Regions from separate parts of the Mesorhizobium sp. AA22 genome, predicted to be linked through region 3. Evidence: riboswitches for the same ligand, from Rfam matches in the RefSeq annotation. Region 3 holds a riboswitch; each other region holds the start of a gene.
What was found. A riboswitch is a leader RNA that binds a small molecule or an ion and turns the genes downstream of it on or off. The one in region 3 is predicted to bind cobalamin.
Positions count from the first base shown of each region.

Region 1: linked by a shared signal. The riboswitch ahead of A9K68_RS15350 (DUF1636 family protein) and the one ahead of A9K68_RS01630 (aromatic ring-hydroxylating dioxygenase subunit alpha) in region 3 are both predicted to bind cobalamin.
Region 2: linked by a shared signal. The riboswitch ahead of A9K68_RS15550 (CbtB domain-containing protein) and the one ahead of A9K68_RS01630 (aromatic ring-hydroxylating dioxygenase subunit alpha) in region 3 are both predicted to bind cobalamin.

Region 1 is NZ_CP048406.1:3,165,476-3,170,944, forward strand. It holds gene cobN (cobaltochelatase subunit CobN) at 1-1,684, opposite strand, end outside; gene cobW (cobalamin biosynthesis protein CobW) at 1,703-2,740, opposite strand; gene A9K68_RS15350 (DUF1636 family protein) at 2,737-3,171, opposite strand; cobalamin riboswitch at 3,209-3,413, opposite strand; gene A9K68_RS15355 (winged helix-turn-helix domain-containing protein) at 3,443-4,642, opposite strand; gene A9K68_RS15360 (NADH-quinone oxidoreductase subunit A) at 4,978-5,343, shown strand; gene A9K68_RS15365 (NADH-quinone oxidoreductase subunit B) at 5,334-5,469, shown strand, end outside.
Region 2 is NZ_CP048406.1:3,206,841-3,212,309, forward strand. It holds gene A9K68_RS15535 (DUF1624 domain-containing protein) at 1-922, opposite strand, end outside; gene A9K68_RS15540 (MFS transporter) at 1,280-2,179, shown strand; cobalamin riboswitch at 2,624-2,833, shown strand; gene A9K68_RS15550 (CbtB domain-containing protein) at 2,870-3,049, shown strand; gene A9K68_RS15555 (CbtA family protein) at 3,065-3,841, shown strand; gene cobU (bifunctional adenosylcobinamide kinase/adenosylcobinamide-phosphate guanylyltransferase) at 3,834-4,355, shown strand; gene cobO (cob(I)yrinic acid a,c-diamide adenosyltransferase) at 4,357-4,974, shown strand; gene A9K68_RS15570 (hypothetical protein) at 5,001-5,282, shown strand; gene cbiB (adenosylcobinamide-phosphate synthase CbiB) at 5,343-5,469, opposite strand, start outside.
Region 3 is NZ_CP048406.1:355,082-360,550, forward strand. It holds gene A9K68_RS01605 (alpha-glucosidase) at 1-232, shown strand, start outside; gene ugpC (sn-glycerol-3-phosphate ABC transporter ATP-binding protein UgpC) at 257-1,369, shown strand; gene A9K68_RS01615 (DUF680 domain-containing protein) at 1,466-1,684, opposite strand; gene A9K68_RS01620 (DUF680 domain-containing protein) at 1,757-1,981, opposite strand; gene A9K68_RS01625 (DUF680 domain-containing protein) at 2,072-2,278, opposite strand; cobalamin riboswitch at 2,799-3,002, shown strand; gene A9K68_RS01630 (aromatic ring-hydroxylating dioxygenase subunit alpha) at 3,216-4,463, shown strand; gene A9K68_RS01635 (hybrid-cluster NAD(P)-dependent oxidoreductase) at 4,487-5,469, shown strand, end outside.

The DNA of each region.
Region 1 (5,469 bases), 2.8 Mb from region 3:
GATCGGGGGCGAGCGCCACGGTGATGTTGCCGAAAGTCGCGGCGCGGAAGGGGAAATTTGCGGTGGTGGGCGCTTGAACACCCCCCTCTGTCCTGCCGGACATGTCCGGCAGGACAGAGGGGGGTGCGTCGCACAAACCTGTCTCATCTGCTGCATTCCCCCACGCGGCCGTCACGGCAGCTATTGCCTCAGCCGGCAATTCCGCCGAAAGGTCGAGATAGTCCCCTAGTCCCAATCCACCTTCGCTGCGCTCCAGTTTATCCAGCAACTCACGCGGCGTTTGCGGAATCCCTTCAACGGCGTAGCCCTGTTCGCTCAGGTCGTGCAACATTGCCAGCACGCTGGACGGCACGTCGAGGCCGACGGCGTAGCCGGTGCGGCCGGGTGCGCTCGGATAGTCGGGGATCAGGATGGCGAGCTTGCGTTCCGCGCGCGGCGTGCGCTGCAGGCGGATGAAGGCTTGGACACGGTTCGCCACCTGCGCGACGCGGTCCGGCTCCGGCCGGTTGGCGAAGGCGCGGAGGGCCAGTGCCGGGTCGGTTTCGCTCTCGCCTTTGAAGGAAATGGCGCCGGCCAGAATGCGGCCGTCGAGCTCCGGCAATACGACATGCATGGCGAGGTCGGCGGGCGCCAGCCCGCGCTGATTGTTTTGCCAGATGTCACGACGAGTCGTCGCGACGATGACCTGGAAGACCGGTACGCCGGCGCGGTCGAACAGGGTTTCGACGCCGGGCTCGGCGCCGGAGGCGAAAGCCGTCGCGGTGATGATCGCGGCAGGGTTCAGCGCCGCGAGCGCGGTTTCGACGAAGGCGAGCGATGCTGGGTCCTTGAGGCTGGAGACGAAGATGGGGACGGGGGCCATTCCGCGCGCGCTCAGCGCCTCAAAAAGAGCGTCGATGGGCGCGACATCGGCGGCGAGCAGCATCGAGCGATAGAACAGGATGGGAATGACAGGCGCGGCGTATCCCTCCCCCTCGAGGGGAGGGTGGCCAGCAGGGCCGGGTGGGGTCGTTGCGGCAGTGCGCGACGTTTCTTTCTGTCGAAGCGCTTCAGGGTGTCGGCGCACTTCAGAGAGGACCCCACCCCCGGCCTGCGGCCGGACCTTCCCCTCGAGGGGGAGGGGGACGACACCGCGCCCCGGCTCATAATAGCCCGCCTTCGGCACGCTGACCGGCTCCGCGACCTCCATGTCCGATCCCGCCAGCCGGGCCAGCCGATGCACCAGCGCTGTCATGTTGGCCGGGCCGCCCTCGCGAAAATAATTGAGCAGACCGTCGAGCTCTTCGCGGGGCAGCGTCGAGCATTCGATCAGCCGCAAATCCTCGTCGTGGCTCTCGCCGGGCAGCAGCGCCAGTTTTATGCCGCGTGCGCGGGCGGTCGAGGCAAGCTGGTCGCAGCCATAGCGCCACCAGTCATAGCCGCCGAGAATGCGAACCAAAATAACCCTGGCGTGGCGGGCGACGCTGTCGATCCAGAGGTCGACGGACATGGGATGGCGCAGATCACGCAAAGCCGCCAGCCGCATCGACGGCAGGCGATCCGCACCTGCCTTCCACGCCGCCGCCAGCCCGGCCAGATCGCTGTCGGTGAAGGACAGCGCCGCGACATCCGCAGGCGTCTGCCTGAGATCAACGGGCTCGGCGAGATCGTCGAGCGAGGCGGATGTTGTGGTGAGGATGTGCATCGCGGCTCGTGCCTGGGGTCAGCCGGCGAGGATACGCTCGATGGCCGGGCGGCTCAGCCCTTTCAGACCGATGACGACGAGACGCGAACGGCGGTCGTCCTCAGCGGTCCAGGCGCGGTCGTAATAGTGATTGACGCGCGGACCGACAGCCTGCAGCAACAGCCGCATCGGCTTGCCGCCGACGTCGACAAAACCCTTGACGCGCAGCACGTTCTCTTCCTCCGCCGCCGTGGCAACACGCAAAGCCAGCTCATCGGGATTGGCGACCGACGGAATGTCGATGACGAAGGAATCGAAGTCGTCATGCTCGTGGTCGAGTTCGTCGTCGTGGTGGGTCTTGCGGTTCTCGATGTCGTCCTCGACGGCAAGGCCGAGGCCGAGCAGCACAGACGGGTCGACCTTACCTTGCGAGATCGGCACGATCTTGACGGCGCGCGCGGTGTGCTCGCCGATGATGGCATTGGCGCGGGCCGAACCGGCGGCGTCCATCAAGTCGCTCTTCGACAATATGATCAGGTCGGCGCAAGCGAGTTGGTCCTCGAACACCTCCTCGACCGGGTCGTCGTGGTCGAGCGTCTCGTCCTGCGCGCGCTGCGCCTGCAGGGCGTCCATGTCGTTGGCGACGCGGCCTTCGGCCAGCGCTGGTCCGTCGACCACGGCGACGACGCCGTCCACGGTCACCCGGCTCTTCACCGACGGCCACTGGAAGGCCTTGACCAGCGGCTTGGGCAGAGCCAGCCCAGAGGTTTCGATCAGGATATGGTCGACCTTCGGCGTCAGCGACAGGATCTGGTCGAGTGCCGGGACAAAGTCGTCGGCGACGGTGCAGCAGATGCAACCATTGGCCAGCTCGACGATATTCTCCTCGGGGCAGGTGTCGATGCCGCATCCTTTGAGGATCTCGCCGTCGATGCCGATGTCGCCGAACTCGTTGACGATGATGGCCAGCCGCTTGCCCCCGGCGTTTTCGAGCAGATGGCGGATCAGCGTTGTCTTGCCGGCGCCGAGGAAGCCGGTGACGACGGTGCAGGGCACGCGGGAGACGGAAGCGGTCATGTCAGATCCTTCAAAAGGTCGAGGGGAGGGATGCGGGCGACGAGGCCGCGCTTCAGGCAATCGGGGCGGCCGCGCCATGGAATGAGGCCGTCCGTCGAGGTGGCGAAGAGCTTTGCGCCAGCGACGAGATCGGCGCCGCTGGTCACGACCAGGTCGCCGAAGACATAGCTCCAGCAGCCGTCGCGCAGGATCGCGGCGCTCAGCCGACGCTTGCAGTTGCCGAGGCATTCGACGCTGCGGATACGGATATTTTCCCCTGATGCTGCGCGGCGCGTGTCTTCGGCCAACAATTCGCCGGCGCGGGGATGGCCATCGGAGCCGGTCTCGTCACGGCAAGAGTCACAGACGATCACCGTGACGCCGGTCAAAGCATCATTATCGCCGGACAAAACGTCCGCTGTCTCAGCCGAAAAACTGCTGTCGCGTTCCAAATCAGGCTCCTTGCCCGGAAAACCCGCCAGGCGATCGGATTCTTATGTCCTAGACGGCAGGTCTCCTGGCTCGCGGGTCATCGCCTTGGTGCCGCCTTCCCGGGACCGTCCCAGTGGTTTTCGGCCTTGGCTCGTCGCTTACAGTTGCGGGGACAGCCGCGGATTTGAAATCGGGATTTCGCACCGCATTCCCTCTTGGCTCCTCCCTTTGCCGAGAGGAGACCGTCTGGATTGGATTTAGGCCTGTGCAGGCAGTCGTGTCAACGCACGTCTACGATGCGGCAATGTTGGCGAGAGCCGAACCCAGGTCGCCGGCCGGAGTCACTTCGATGCGTTCCAGCCCGAGCCAACCCTGCATCAGCTTCAACTCCTCGAAGAGTTCGGCGGCGGTTTTCGGCGGGGCGCCGGGCTCGGCATAGGCGGCATGGACGCGCAGCACGCCGGCGGGGCGGTCAGCCTTGAGATCAATGCGAGCCACGATCCTTTCGCCGAGCAAAAACGGCAGCACATAATAGCCGTACTGGCGCTTTTCGACGGGGGTGTAGATCTCGATGCGATAGCGGAAGTCGAACAGTCTTTCCGTGCGCGACCGCTCGAAGACGACCGGATCGAACGGAGCGAGCAGCGCGCGTGCCTCGACCTTGCGAGGAAAACGGGCGTCCTTGTAAAGATAGGCAGGCTTGTCCCAGCCTTCGACGCGTACGGGCAAAAGATCGCCGGCGTCGACCAGTTCCTCAATACGGCCCTTGATGTCGGCTGGAGAGAGGCGGAAATAATCGCGCAGGTCGCCCGCCGTCGCGACCCCGTGGGCGCGGGCGGAAATGCGCAGCAATTCGCGGTGCGCATCCTCAGGGGAGGGCACTGGCAGGGCAAGTATCGCAGGCGGCAGCACTCGCTCCGGCAGATCGTAGCGCCGCTCGAAGCCACGACGCGACGCCGTGGTGATGCGGCCGGCCCAGAACAGCCATTCGAAAGCGTGCTTGGCATCGCTCCAGCCCCACCAGCCGCCCGAGCCTTTCTGGCCTTCCAGGGCGGAAGCGGCGATCGGGCCGCGTTGAACGACCTCGCGATAGATGTCTTCAATGTAGGCGGCGCGTTCGCGGCCCCACTTGGCCAGCCCGTTATACATTTCCTCGCCGCGCTCGGCCCGCTCCATGCGCCAGCGCATCAGTGGATAGGTCTCGACCGGCAGAAAGGAGGCCTCATGCGCCCAATATTCGAAGACTTTGCGCTTGCGCGTCACGGCGGCGTTGTCGAGCAGCGCAAGCGGGTAGGGGCCAAGCCGCGAATAGAGCGGCATATAGTGAGCACGCACCACCGCACTGACGGAATCGATCTGCAGCAGGCCGGTGCGGGCAAGGACGCGGGCCAGATGGCGGCGATCAGGCGTGCTGTTAGGGCGAGGGTCGGCAAACCCCTGTGCGGCAAGCGCGATGCGCCGGGCCATGGCGAGCGAGATTTTTTCCTTCATGCAGACGTTACTCTGTTGGCGTTCGACCTAAGGTTTGGACGATGATTCCGCGCCATGCTAGCAGGGTTTTGGCGGCATCTATGTCAGGAGAGAAAACTGGAGTAAAAGTTGAAAGAAATCAAACGGGAGCGATCGGACCAGTTTATCCGGATATGCCGTCCAGGCACCGTGTTTTGAACAAGGTTTGACTTGCTTCGCCGAAAGCGCTGCGCTAACCCTCGCCGCGTTGCAGCATAGAGCCTCCTAAAACGGTTCAGTGGTTAAACTGTCACGCTTCCGCAAGTGGGTCCGGTGCTGTAATCAGAGTGGATTGGCCGCCAACGGAAAGCTGCAGCATGAACGCATTGTTGAGTTCGTACCTGCCTATCGTCCTGTTCATCGGCGTGGCGCTGGTCGTCGGCCTGGCGCTGCTTGCCGCCCCCTTCCTGGTGGCCTTCCGCAACCCAGATCCGGAAAAGCTTTCCGCCTATGAGTGCGGCTTCAATTCGTTCGACGACGCCCGCATGAAGTTCGACATCCGCTTCTACCTAGTGTCGATCCTGTTCATCATCTTCGATCTGGAAGTGGCCTTCCTGTTCCCGTGGGCCGTGTCTTTCAGCCAGATCGGCATGCTCGGTTTCTGGTCGATGATGGTGTTTTTGGCGGTGCTGACCATCGGCTTTGCCTATGAATGGAAGAAAGGAGCGCTGGAATGGGATTGAGCGACAATTCCGGCACGCTCGTCGCGCCGAAGCCGAAGGGCATTCTCGACCCCAGCACCGGGAAGCCGGTGGGGGCGAATGATCCATTCTTCCTCGAGATCAACAACGAACTGGCCGACAAGGGTT
Region 2 (5,469 bases), 2.9 Mb from region 3:
CCGCAGCCTGGTCGTTGCGGTAGAGCCGATCAAGCGTGGCCTCGCCCTCGAGTGTATCGAGCATGCACACACAATAGCTGGAGCAGAACTCCGTGTCGCGCGATTGCTCGCACGATGTCTGGCATTCTTTCAGGAAGGTGACCTGCCTGGTCTCGACCGGTGCCGGCACCACTTGCGAAAGCAGCCAGACCGAGCCGATCAGCACCGGCTGGTGGATCAGATAGAAGGCGAGGCTGTGCCGGCCGATAAAGACCAGCGGATTTGTCCAGCGGCCGGGCGTCAGGCCCGCCAGCCGCGTCAGCAAGCCGGAAGTGAAGGCGAGTTTTGCCGCCGCGATGCCCACAAGCACGGGGCCGAACCATGGAAACAGCGGCACATAATCGTTGGAGCGAGGATTGGTTGCCGACAGGCCGACCCACCACAGGGCCGGATGGTCGAAGATCTCGGACCTGAGGTAGAGCGGCGCGGTGATGACGAAAGCCGCGACAACAAGCGTCAGCAGCGCCGGCAGCCGCAGAAACACCAGGCCGAGCAGGCTGGCGAGCGCGATCTCGTGCAGGATACCGAAGAAGATGAAACTGTCCGGCGTGGCAAGCCTCGTGGCAGCCGATATGGCGAGCGCCGCACCAGCGACCATGGCGAAGCGTTTCCAGAAACCGTTCCAGCGGATCTGTTTGCCATGGGCGAGGAACAGACTGACGCCGACCAGGAACAGGAAGGTCGAAGCGATGCAGCGCGCGTAGAATTTCCACCAGCCGAAGGCGGTCAGACCGGGATCGGTGTAGCCGAAGAATTCGAGATCCCAGGTGAAATGGTAACTCGCCATGGCAAGCAAAGCGACGCCGCGGGCGACGTCGATGGCGATGATGCGCTTCGGCTTCGGTTGATCCTGAACGGATACGGTCAGCGTGTCGATGCTCATGGTCTCGCAATTCTGATTCAGCAAAGCAAGACGACTATCACGATTGGCCCGGACAAAAGAAGGCGGCAACACACGGCCTCGGCTCCGGTTCGCGCCGGCGTCGCATCAAGGCCGGCATTAGAGCGACGTGCGTCCACTTGGACGCACAAAGTTCGCTCTAACGCTTTGAATCTACGCATCGTGCTTTCCGAGAATCGATTCCGATTTCGCGCCGATGCGGTAGGCCAGCGCCGGAAAGCCTTTGGCCGGTTCGCTTTTTGCCGTGAACGGGTCGGTTTCCTGTTACCGACCCTAGGATGGCCACGGCAGATTTGGCGCTCACGTCCTGCTTTGGGCGATTCTGCTTCGGGGACAGCAATGGCTACCCATGTGCGGCAGTTGGTGGGCATGCTTTGCCGCGTGATGGGCGCCAGCGCGTTGTCCATCACGCTCAGCCTCTACATTATGGACCACATCCGCAAGACCGATTTCATGCAGGCCGAATCGCTGCGCATGGCGTGGTCGATGCTCGCCTGGACAAGCGGGCCGACACTCGGCATCTTCCTCTACACGCGTTTTGGCATCTATGCCGCGCATGGCGCGGTCGCCATCTTCGCCATGGCCCTGCTGGCGCTGTTCTGGACCAACCGGCTCGGCGACGATCAGTCGATCCGCCCTGGCAAGACGCGGCCGGCCAATCCGCTCGCCAATATCGGCCGCTTCGTCCCGCAGCCGCGTCTCAGGCTGGCCTGGCTGATCGCCTTCGGCCGCTCCTGCTTCTGGACGACATTTTTCGTCTACGGGCCTTTGTTCATGGTGATCACAGGAGAGGGCGAGCTCGCTGGCGGCCTGCTGGTCTCAGCGGGCAATGCGCTGTTGTTCACGGCCATCTTCTGGGGCAGAGTGGGACAGCGTTTCGGCGGCCGGCGAACCATGACATCAGCCTATTTCGCCCTGTCGGCCATGCTGCTGGCGGCAGGCGCCGTCGGCGAATCCGTGCCGTTTCTTACCGGCGCCTTGCTGCTGTGCGGCGCGCTCTTCGCCATCGCTCTCGACGCGTTGGGCTCGACCGCCTTCATGCGCTCGGTGCGGTTCTATGAAAGGGCTGAGATGGCGGCGGTCTATCGCACCTATCTCGACTTTTCCGAGCTGACACCGCCGTTGGTCTATTCGGTGGTGCTGGCGTTTTTCGGGCTGGGCTCGGTGTTCGCCACGCTCGGCCTGCTGGCGGCGGGCTGCGGTTTTGTCACCTGGCGGTATCTGCCGAAGTCGCTTTGATCGTCAGAATTTTGGTGAAAGCGTTGTATGCCGCTCGCGCACCCAGTTGTGGAAGCGATGCAATTCATATTCCTCGGGCATCAGCATGCGGCCTTGTGGCGCATCGAGCGCAGGCCTTTCTGGTTGATCTCGCAGATATCAGCGTCCTCCTCCAGCACCTGCCTGCCGAAAGCGACGATGTTGTCGATATTAGCCGTTGGATCGGCGAGCTTCGGGGGAAAAAAGCCATTCGGCGGTCAGTTCGGTCTGCTCCGAGCCGAGCGGCACCAATCGCGGCGACGGGCTGGCTGGCCCGCCGAGAGGCGCATTCGCGCTGGTGGCTGGCGGAATTTGGTTTGCCGGACGCGACGATTCTGCCTATAGTCGCAGCTGTCGTCGGTTCCGTTTGGAGCCGCGCATGATCCCGAAACCGGAATCGGTTTCGGAAAGGTCATGCGCAGAGTCTAAGTGTTAGAGCGTCCTTGTGCGTCCATTCGGACGCACGGCGCCCTAAAGGGAATGCGGTGAGGGCGAATTGTTGGCCCAATGCCGTGGCTGCCCCCGCAACTGTGTGCGGTTAGTCCTCTCCATATGCCACTGAAGAGTTTCTTCGGGAAGGTGGGGAAGGGCGTTGATCCGCGAGCCAGGAGACCTGCCGGCGACAGGAAAACTGACTTCTATGCCCTCGGGTGGAGGGCGAAAGGACAAGACATGAATACCGCTTCCGTCTCGCTCGGCACTTCCGTCTCCTCGCAGTCGCGCTTCGTGCAGCTGGCGCTTGCTGCATTTCTCGGCATTTTCGTGATGGGCTTTGTCGGCTTCTCGCATATCGATGCGGTCCACAATGCCGCTCACGACTATCGCCATTCGATGGCGTTCCCCTGCCACTGATGAGGGGCTGACACCATGACACTGTTTCGCAACGTCGTGTTCATCGCGGCGATCGCAGGGCTTGTGGCAGGCGTCGTTCTCGCCTGCATGCAGGCCTATGCCACGGTGCCGCTCATTCTGAAAGCGGAAGTCTACGAACAGGCCGGCGGTGGTCACACGCATGACCATGCCGCGGCGCCGGCTGCGAACGCCGGGGATACGAATGCTATGACCAGCGCGGCGCCAGCGCCGGCCGAAGCTGCCGCCCCGGAAGAGGGGGGCTGGACGCCGGCCGACGGCTTCGAGCGCTTCGCCTTCAATATCGTTGCCAATGTGGTCACCGGCATCGGCTTTGCGCTGATCTTGGTCGCCGCTTCGGAGTTCGCCGGCGGCATCGGCAATTGGCGTCAGGGCCTGTTCTGGGGCTTTGCCGGCTTTGCCGTATTCACGCTGGCTCCGAACCTTGGCCTGCCGCCCGAATTGCCGGCGATGCCGGCGGCCGATCTCACCCAGCGCCAGATCTGGTGGACGGCGACCGTGATGGCGACCGCGGCGGGTCTCGGCCTGCTTGCCTTCCGCAAGTCGTTGCCACTGGCGCTGATTGCCGTAGCGTTGATCGTGGCGCCGCATATCGTCGGCGCGCCGCAGCCCGACAGTTTCGAATCGCCGATCCCAGAAGGCCTGCATCACCAGTTCGTGGTGGCGGTGACGCTGACCAATCTGGTGTTCTGGCTGGTGCTCGGCGGCATCGTCGGCGTGGTGCGTGGCCGCTTGACCGGCACCGCGACCGGCCTACGCGACAGCTTTGCCTGATCGCGTTGCCGGGACGCTGACCCTGGTCATCGGCGGTGCACGCTCCGGCAAGAGCGCGCATGCCGAAAAATTGGCGAGGGCCTGCCCGGCGCCGTGGGCCTATATCGCCACGGCGCAAGCCTATGACGACGAGATGCGCGAACGTATTGCGCTGCATCGGTCGCGGCGCGGCGAGGGCTGGACGACCATCGACGCGCCGCTCGATCTCGTCGGCGCGATCCAGGCGCTGCCTGACGGCCGGCCCGTCCTGATCGACTGCCTGACTTTGTGGCTGACCAATCATATGCTGGCCGAACATGACGTTGAGGCCGAATGCCGAGGGCTGGCGGATGTGCTGTCACGACCGCGCGGGCCGTGGTTCGTGGTTTCCAACGAGGTCGGCCAGGGCATCGTGCCGGACAATGCGTTGGCTCGCCGGTTTCGCGATGCCGCCGGCCGGCTCAACCAGCAAGTCGCGGCAGTGTCCGATACGGTGCTGCTGATGGTGGTGGGGCTGCCGCTCAAGGTGAAGTGACATGGCTGATACTATCGATCCCAAGGACGAGGAGCGCCATCGCGCCAAGATGGCCAAGCGCAAAGCGGTGCAGGACGCCGAGGTCGCGGCAAAGACGGTCGAGAAGGGGCTGCTGATCGTCAACACCGGGCCCGGCAAGGGCAAGACCACTGCCGCCTTCGGGCTGGCGCTGAGGATGCTCGGCTACGGCAGGCGCGTCGGCGTCGTCCAGTTCATCAAGGGCAAATGGCCTACCGGCGAGAAGGACGCCTTTGCCGCCTTCGGCGACCGGGTCGTCTGGCATACAATGGGCGAGGGCTTCACCTGGGAAACGCAGGATCTGAAGCGCGACATCGCCGCCGCCGAAGCGGCCTGGGCCAAGGCGCTCGAGCTGATGGCCGAGCCATCGATCAGCCTTCTGGTGCTCGACGAGCTGAACATCGCGCTGCGCTACGATTATCTCGATCTCGACAAAGTGGTGGCGGCGCTGAAAGGGCGCCGCGAAAACCTGCATGTCGTCGCCACCGGCCGCAACGCCAAGCCGGCGCTGGTCGATGCCGCCGATCTTGTCACCGAGATGGGCGTGACCAAGCATCACTTTTCCGCTGGCGTGAAGGCACAGCAAGGAATCGAGTTCTGATCACTTCGCAGCAGGAGAACTGTCTGTTGGAACAAGCGGTAATCGTCTATCTTCTTCTGAATGACGGGCAGTTTGGAACGTCGAAAGAACGCGCTTCCATTTTCGCGCTGGAAGATCGGCTAGAGCAAGTCGTCGGCAATGCTTCGGTCGGTGAGTTTGATGGCGATGAGTTTGGCGACGGCAAGTGCATCCTCTATATGTACGGGCCAGATGCTGAGCGACTCTTTTTTGTGATTGAACCAGTATTGAAATCTTCTCCTGCAGCTGTCGGTGGCTATGCGATCAAAAGGTTTGGCAAGGCGGGTTGATTCAAGCGCAAGGGAAGTCCGCGTTACTTGGTGACTTGAGTTCCCGACCCGTCCGATGGGTCACGCAGCGATGACGATCACCGACAGCAAGCCGAACAGCGCGATCAGCAAAAAGTCGGCCACCCGATAGAGTTTCAGCGCCCGCCTGATGTCGGCGCTCTCGGCATCGCGGTGGCCGCCTTCGCCC
Region 3 (5,469 bases):
GGCCAAGGGCGAAATAGACTTCATCGAAAGCCAGGGCGATACGGTCGCCTTCACGCGCCGCGAGGGCAACGAGCAGATCGTCTGCGCCTTCAATCTCGGCAGCCGACCGGCCGAAATCGATCTCGGCGGACGCTCGCTGCAGCCCTTGCCGGGGCACGGGTTTTCGGGACAGACTGGCGTCGGCTCTATCCGCCTCGGCGGCTACGGCGCCTGGTTCGGGCGTGTCAACTGAATTTGCAATTCACTGGAGGGAATCATGGCCGATGTCACGCTAAGGCAAGTGAAGAAATCATACGGCAATCTTAACATTCTCCACGGCATCGACCTCGACATTAAGTCGGGCGAGTTCATCGTCTTCGTCGGCCCTTCCGGCTGTGGCAAGTCGACCTTGCTGCGGTCCATCGCCGGGCTTGAGGAAATCACCTCCGGGGAGCTCAGGATCGACGGCGAGGTGGTCAACGACGTGCCGCCGTCGAAGCGGGGCATTGCCATGGTGTTCCAGTCCTATGCGCTCTATCCGCACATGACCGTCTACGACAACATGGCGTTCTCTATGAAGATCGGCAAGGAGAGCAAGGCAGAGATCGACAAGCGAGTGCGCCAGGCGGCGGAAATCCTGCAGCTGACAAAATATCTCGACCGCCTGCCCAAGGCGATGTCGGGCGGCCAGCGCCAGCGCGTCGCCATCGGCCGCGCCATCGTGCGCAACCCGAAGGTTTTCCTGTTCGACGAGCCGCTGTCGAACCTCGACGCGGCACTGCGCGTCGCCACCCGCATCGAGATCGCCAAGCTCAAGGAGTCGATGCCGGCTACAACGATGATCTACGTCACCCACGACCAGGTGGAGGCGATGACGCTGGCGGACCGCATCGTGGTGCTCAAGGAGGGCCATATCGAGCAGGTCGGCACGCCGATGGATCTCTACAAGAAACCCGGCAATCTGTTCGTTGCCCAGTTCATCGGCTCGCCGGCAATGAACATCCTGCCGGCGACGATCGACAAATCAGGCGACCCGACCGTCGTCAGTCATGTCGGCGGGCGCAAGGCGACGGTGCCGATCGCCACGCCAGCGTCAGTGAAGGGCGCTTCGGTGAGCTTCGGCGTGCGGCCGGAGGATCTGATGATCGCCACCGGGACGGATTATCTTTTCGAGGGAACGGTGGACTATGTCGAGCAGCTCGGCGAGGTTCAGCTCGTCTATGTCGACATCGGCCGCTCCGAACTGCCGCTGGTGACCAAGCTGCCCGGCAATGTCGAGGTCAAGCGGGGTGCTGCGCTGCGGTTGAATGCCGATGCCGGCGACCTGCATATTTTCGATGCCGACGGACATTCCTTCACACTCCACAAAGCGGAAGCAAGGGCAGCCTGAGGCCGGCGGCCTAACTGCTGGATACAGGCAGTTTGGCGAAGGCAAAAAACAAGAGCGGCGGGCAAAGCCCGCCGCTCTTGTGCGTTCAGGTCGCTGTTAGCGGCCGAACAGGTTGCGGTCGCTGCCGTGGACAGGCTTCTCGTCAGCCGGAACCGGATTCTGCGGCGGGGCCGAATTCTGGGTCGAAGCCGTGTACGAGCTGTCGACCGCAACGGCCGGTTGGTTGGCGCCGTTCGATCCATAATTGTCGCTACCGGCAAATGCGCTGCCGGCGACGGCCAGAACGGCGGCGGTCGCAAGAACAATCTTCGTCATTTCAGTACTCCTGGATTTTTCGTGTTCCACCAGCGCGGCGGGCAAATGCCGCCGCTGCTGTTGGGATCGACACTAGTTGTTGCCGAAGAGGTTACGGTCGCTGCCGTGGACGGGCTTCTCGTCAGCCGGAACCGGCTTCTGCGTCGAAGCCGAATTCTGAATCGAAGCCGTGTACGAGCTGTTGTCGACCGCAGCGGCCGGCTGGTTGGCGCCGTTCGATCCAAAATTGTCGCTGCCGGCAAAAGCGCTTCCGGAGACGGCCAGAATGGCGGCGGCGGCAAGAATGATCTTCTTCATTTCTAGTACTCCTGAATTGTCGTATCGCCTCAGCGCGGCGGCCGCGGTCTTTATGAAAGACAACGCCGCTCTGCTGTTTGGGATCAGCTGTTAATTGTTGCCGAAAAGGTTGCGGTCAGCGCCCTGGACAACGGGCTTTTCAGCGTGAGCCGGCTTCTGAATGGAAGCCGTATACGAGCTGTTGTCGACCGCAGCGGCCGGCTGGTTGGCGCCGTTGGACGCATAATGGTCGCTGCCAGCAAAGGCGCTGCCGGTGATGGCCAGAACGGCGACGGCAGTAAGAGCAATCTTTTTCATTTTTGGTACTCCAGTATCTTAATTTTCCGTCCGTCTAGCGGCGTGTCTTGGGAGGAATTCGCGTCGTTCGGACAGCCCCGATGTGGGAAGGCCATTCGGCGGATTCCAATCACTAAGTTGTTCCGTGTGGACCAAGAATCTACACCTTGAAATTGTACCAGATGCTTCCAGTAGTGTTATTTTATGTTTTGTTTCAGAGGTTTATGCCAAAGGCGCCATTCGACCATTTGACGAATTGCCGGACCTGCGTTCACAGCGTCATGCACGCATTGTCATCAGAAACGAACCGTTCGGTTCGATTTAGATGCGGCTTAAAAAGCCGGTGCTGAGTTGTTGTCGAATCGTTAACCATTTAGGCGCCCTGCAATGGTTAAATCCGGCGTGCTTTCAGAACCGGCAGCGCTCGCAGCCGGGTGCAAATTCATCCCCCCTCAAATCCCGGCCCACAGGGTTTCGCCGCCGTGTCGCGCCGCATGGATACGATGTCGCTTTCATGCCGGCAGTCAGCCAGCCGTCATGATTAGATCACGGCAACTCAGGTGCCGCTTGGTGACGACGAAGCGGAGAATTGGGAAGCCGGTCAGAACCCGGCGCTGCCCCCGCAACGGTGGTGGAGTTCAAGTCGCAACGGGAGACCACTGGGCCACAAGCCTGGGAAGGTGTCGCGATGAGTCCGCAAGGACACTCCAGAGCCCGGAAACCAGCCCGAGATTTCTAGACACGACTGATCGCGGTGGGCGGTCAAGAGGTGGATGATGCATGTCTGGCCTGTCGCCGGCCTGCGAGCGATCCTTCCTCCATCACCACCAGTTCAGTCTTTGGAGCGACGTGCGTCCCTTTGGACGTACAAAACACGCTCCAAGACTTTGAATTGCGCATCGTGCTTTCCGAAATCGATTCCGATTTCGGGCCGATGCGACGGCTATAAGGACAGGACATGGATGCGCGCAACGACATGCTGAGGCTCTTGCACGGCCGCAGGGCAGGCTATTCGCTCGAGCAGCCCTTCTATACCGATGCCGATTTCTTCAAGCTCGACATGGAGCTGATCTGGTATCGCGACTGGCTGTTCATCGGCCACGATTGCGAGTTGCCGAAGCCGGGCAGCTACATCACTGCCCAGATCGGCGACGATCCGGTCGTGCTGGTCCGCGACCAGCAAGGCAGGATCAATGCCTTCCACAATTCCTGCCGGCATCGCGGCAGCCGCGTCTGCAACGCCGACAAAGGCACGGCGGCGAAGCTCGTCTGCCCCTATCACCAGTGGACCTACGGGCTGGATGGCCGGCTTTTGTTCGCAAGGCAGATGGCGGACGGCTTCGACAAGAGCCAGTTCAGCCTGAAGCCGGTGGCTTGCGAAAGCGTTGGCGGCTACATCTTCATCTGCCTGGCCAAGGAGCCCGCCGATTTCGCGCCGATGCGCGCCATGATCGAGCCTTACCTCCTGCCGCACCGGCTGCGCGACGCAAAAATCGCCTTCGAATCGACCATCGTCGAGAAGGGCAACTGGAAGCTCGTCTGGGAAAACAACCGCGAGTGCTACCATTGCGCCGGCAACCATCCGGAACTGTGCAAGACATTCCCGGAAGCGCCGACCGTGACTGGCGTGCAGGGCGCCGATAGCGATCCGGAGATGCTCATGCACTGGGCGAAATGCGAGGCGGCGGGCTTGCCGAGCAAGTTCCGCATCGATCCGGCCGGGCAGTATCGTGCCACCCGCGCGCCGCTGCTGCGCGATGCCGTCAGCTACACGATGACGGGAAGACGCGCGGTGAAGAAGAACCTTTCCGACAGCGTTTCGACCGAGCGCATCGGCTCGCTGCTGCTCTATCACTATCCGACGACCTGGAACCACATCCTCGGCGACCATGCCGTCACCTTCCGCGTGCTGCCGATCAGCGCCACGGAAACGGCCGTCACCACCAAATGGCTCGTCCACAAGGACGCGATCGAAGGCGTCGATTACGATCTCGCCGAACTCACCCACGTCTGGACCGAGACCAACGATCAGGACCGCCGCATCGTCGAGGAAAACGCCTTCGGCATCCTGTCGCCGGCCTATGAGCCCGGCCCCTATTCTGAACTGCATGAGGGCGGCGTCATCCAGTTCGTCGAATGGTACGCCTCCTTCATCGGGCCGCGCCTTGCCGAGGACGGCCGGCCGGCGTTGCGCAGCGTCGCCTGAGAAAGGTCAAGGGTATGAACGCGATGACGGATCTCGGGCTCTACCGCCATCTCGACGAGATGGCGCCTTGGAACGACAGGCTCCAGGTGCTGGAAGTGATCGGCGTCAGCGACGAGGCGCCTGACGTGAAGACCTTCACCTTCCGCTCCGACAACCAGACCTGGTTCCGCTACAGACCGGGGCAGTTCGTGACGCTGGAACTGCCGACCACTGACGGCCCGCTGATGCGGACCTATACGCTGTCGTCCTCGCCGTCGCGGCCGTTCTCGATCGCGGTGACGGTGAAAGCCCAGGCCGGCAGCCTCGGCACACGCTGGATGTTCGACAATCTAAAACCCGGCGTTCACGTGAAAGCCTATGGGCCGACCGGCGACTTTTCGCTGCACAGCTACCCCGCGGCCAAGTATCTGTTCATTTCGGCCGGCTCCGGCGTGACGCCGATGATGTCAATGCTGCGCTGGCTGAACGACTGTGCGCCATGGACAGATGTCGGCTTCGTCAACTGCGCACGAAAGCCCGAGGAGATCATCTTCCGCAAGGAACTCGAACTGCTCGGCAGCCGCATGCCGGGCCTAACGCTTGGCTTCATGATCGAGGAGCGCTCCAGCCGCGAGGGCTGGTTCGGCCATATGGGCCGGATCGACGCGATACGGCTGCCGCTGCTGGCGCCCGATTTTCGCGAGCGCGAAATTTTCTGCTGTGGTCCCGACCCGTTCATGCGCGCCGTGCGGCAGATGCTTGAGGCGGCCGATTTCGACATGGCCAACTATCATCAGGAGAGCTTTGCGGCCCCAGTGGTGGAGGAAATACTGGCCCCGTTCACATCACCGGCAAAGGGTGGGCCGGCAGAGGGCGGGGTCGAGACACCTGCCGAGGCCGCAACGCCGATCCGCTTTTCGCTTTCGGATGTCGATGCCGACTGCGTTGCCGGCCAGACCGTGCTGCAGACGGCGCGCGCTTCGGGCGTGCGCATCCCAGCGGCTTGCGAGTTCGGCCTGTGTGGAAC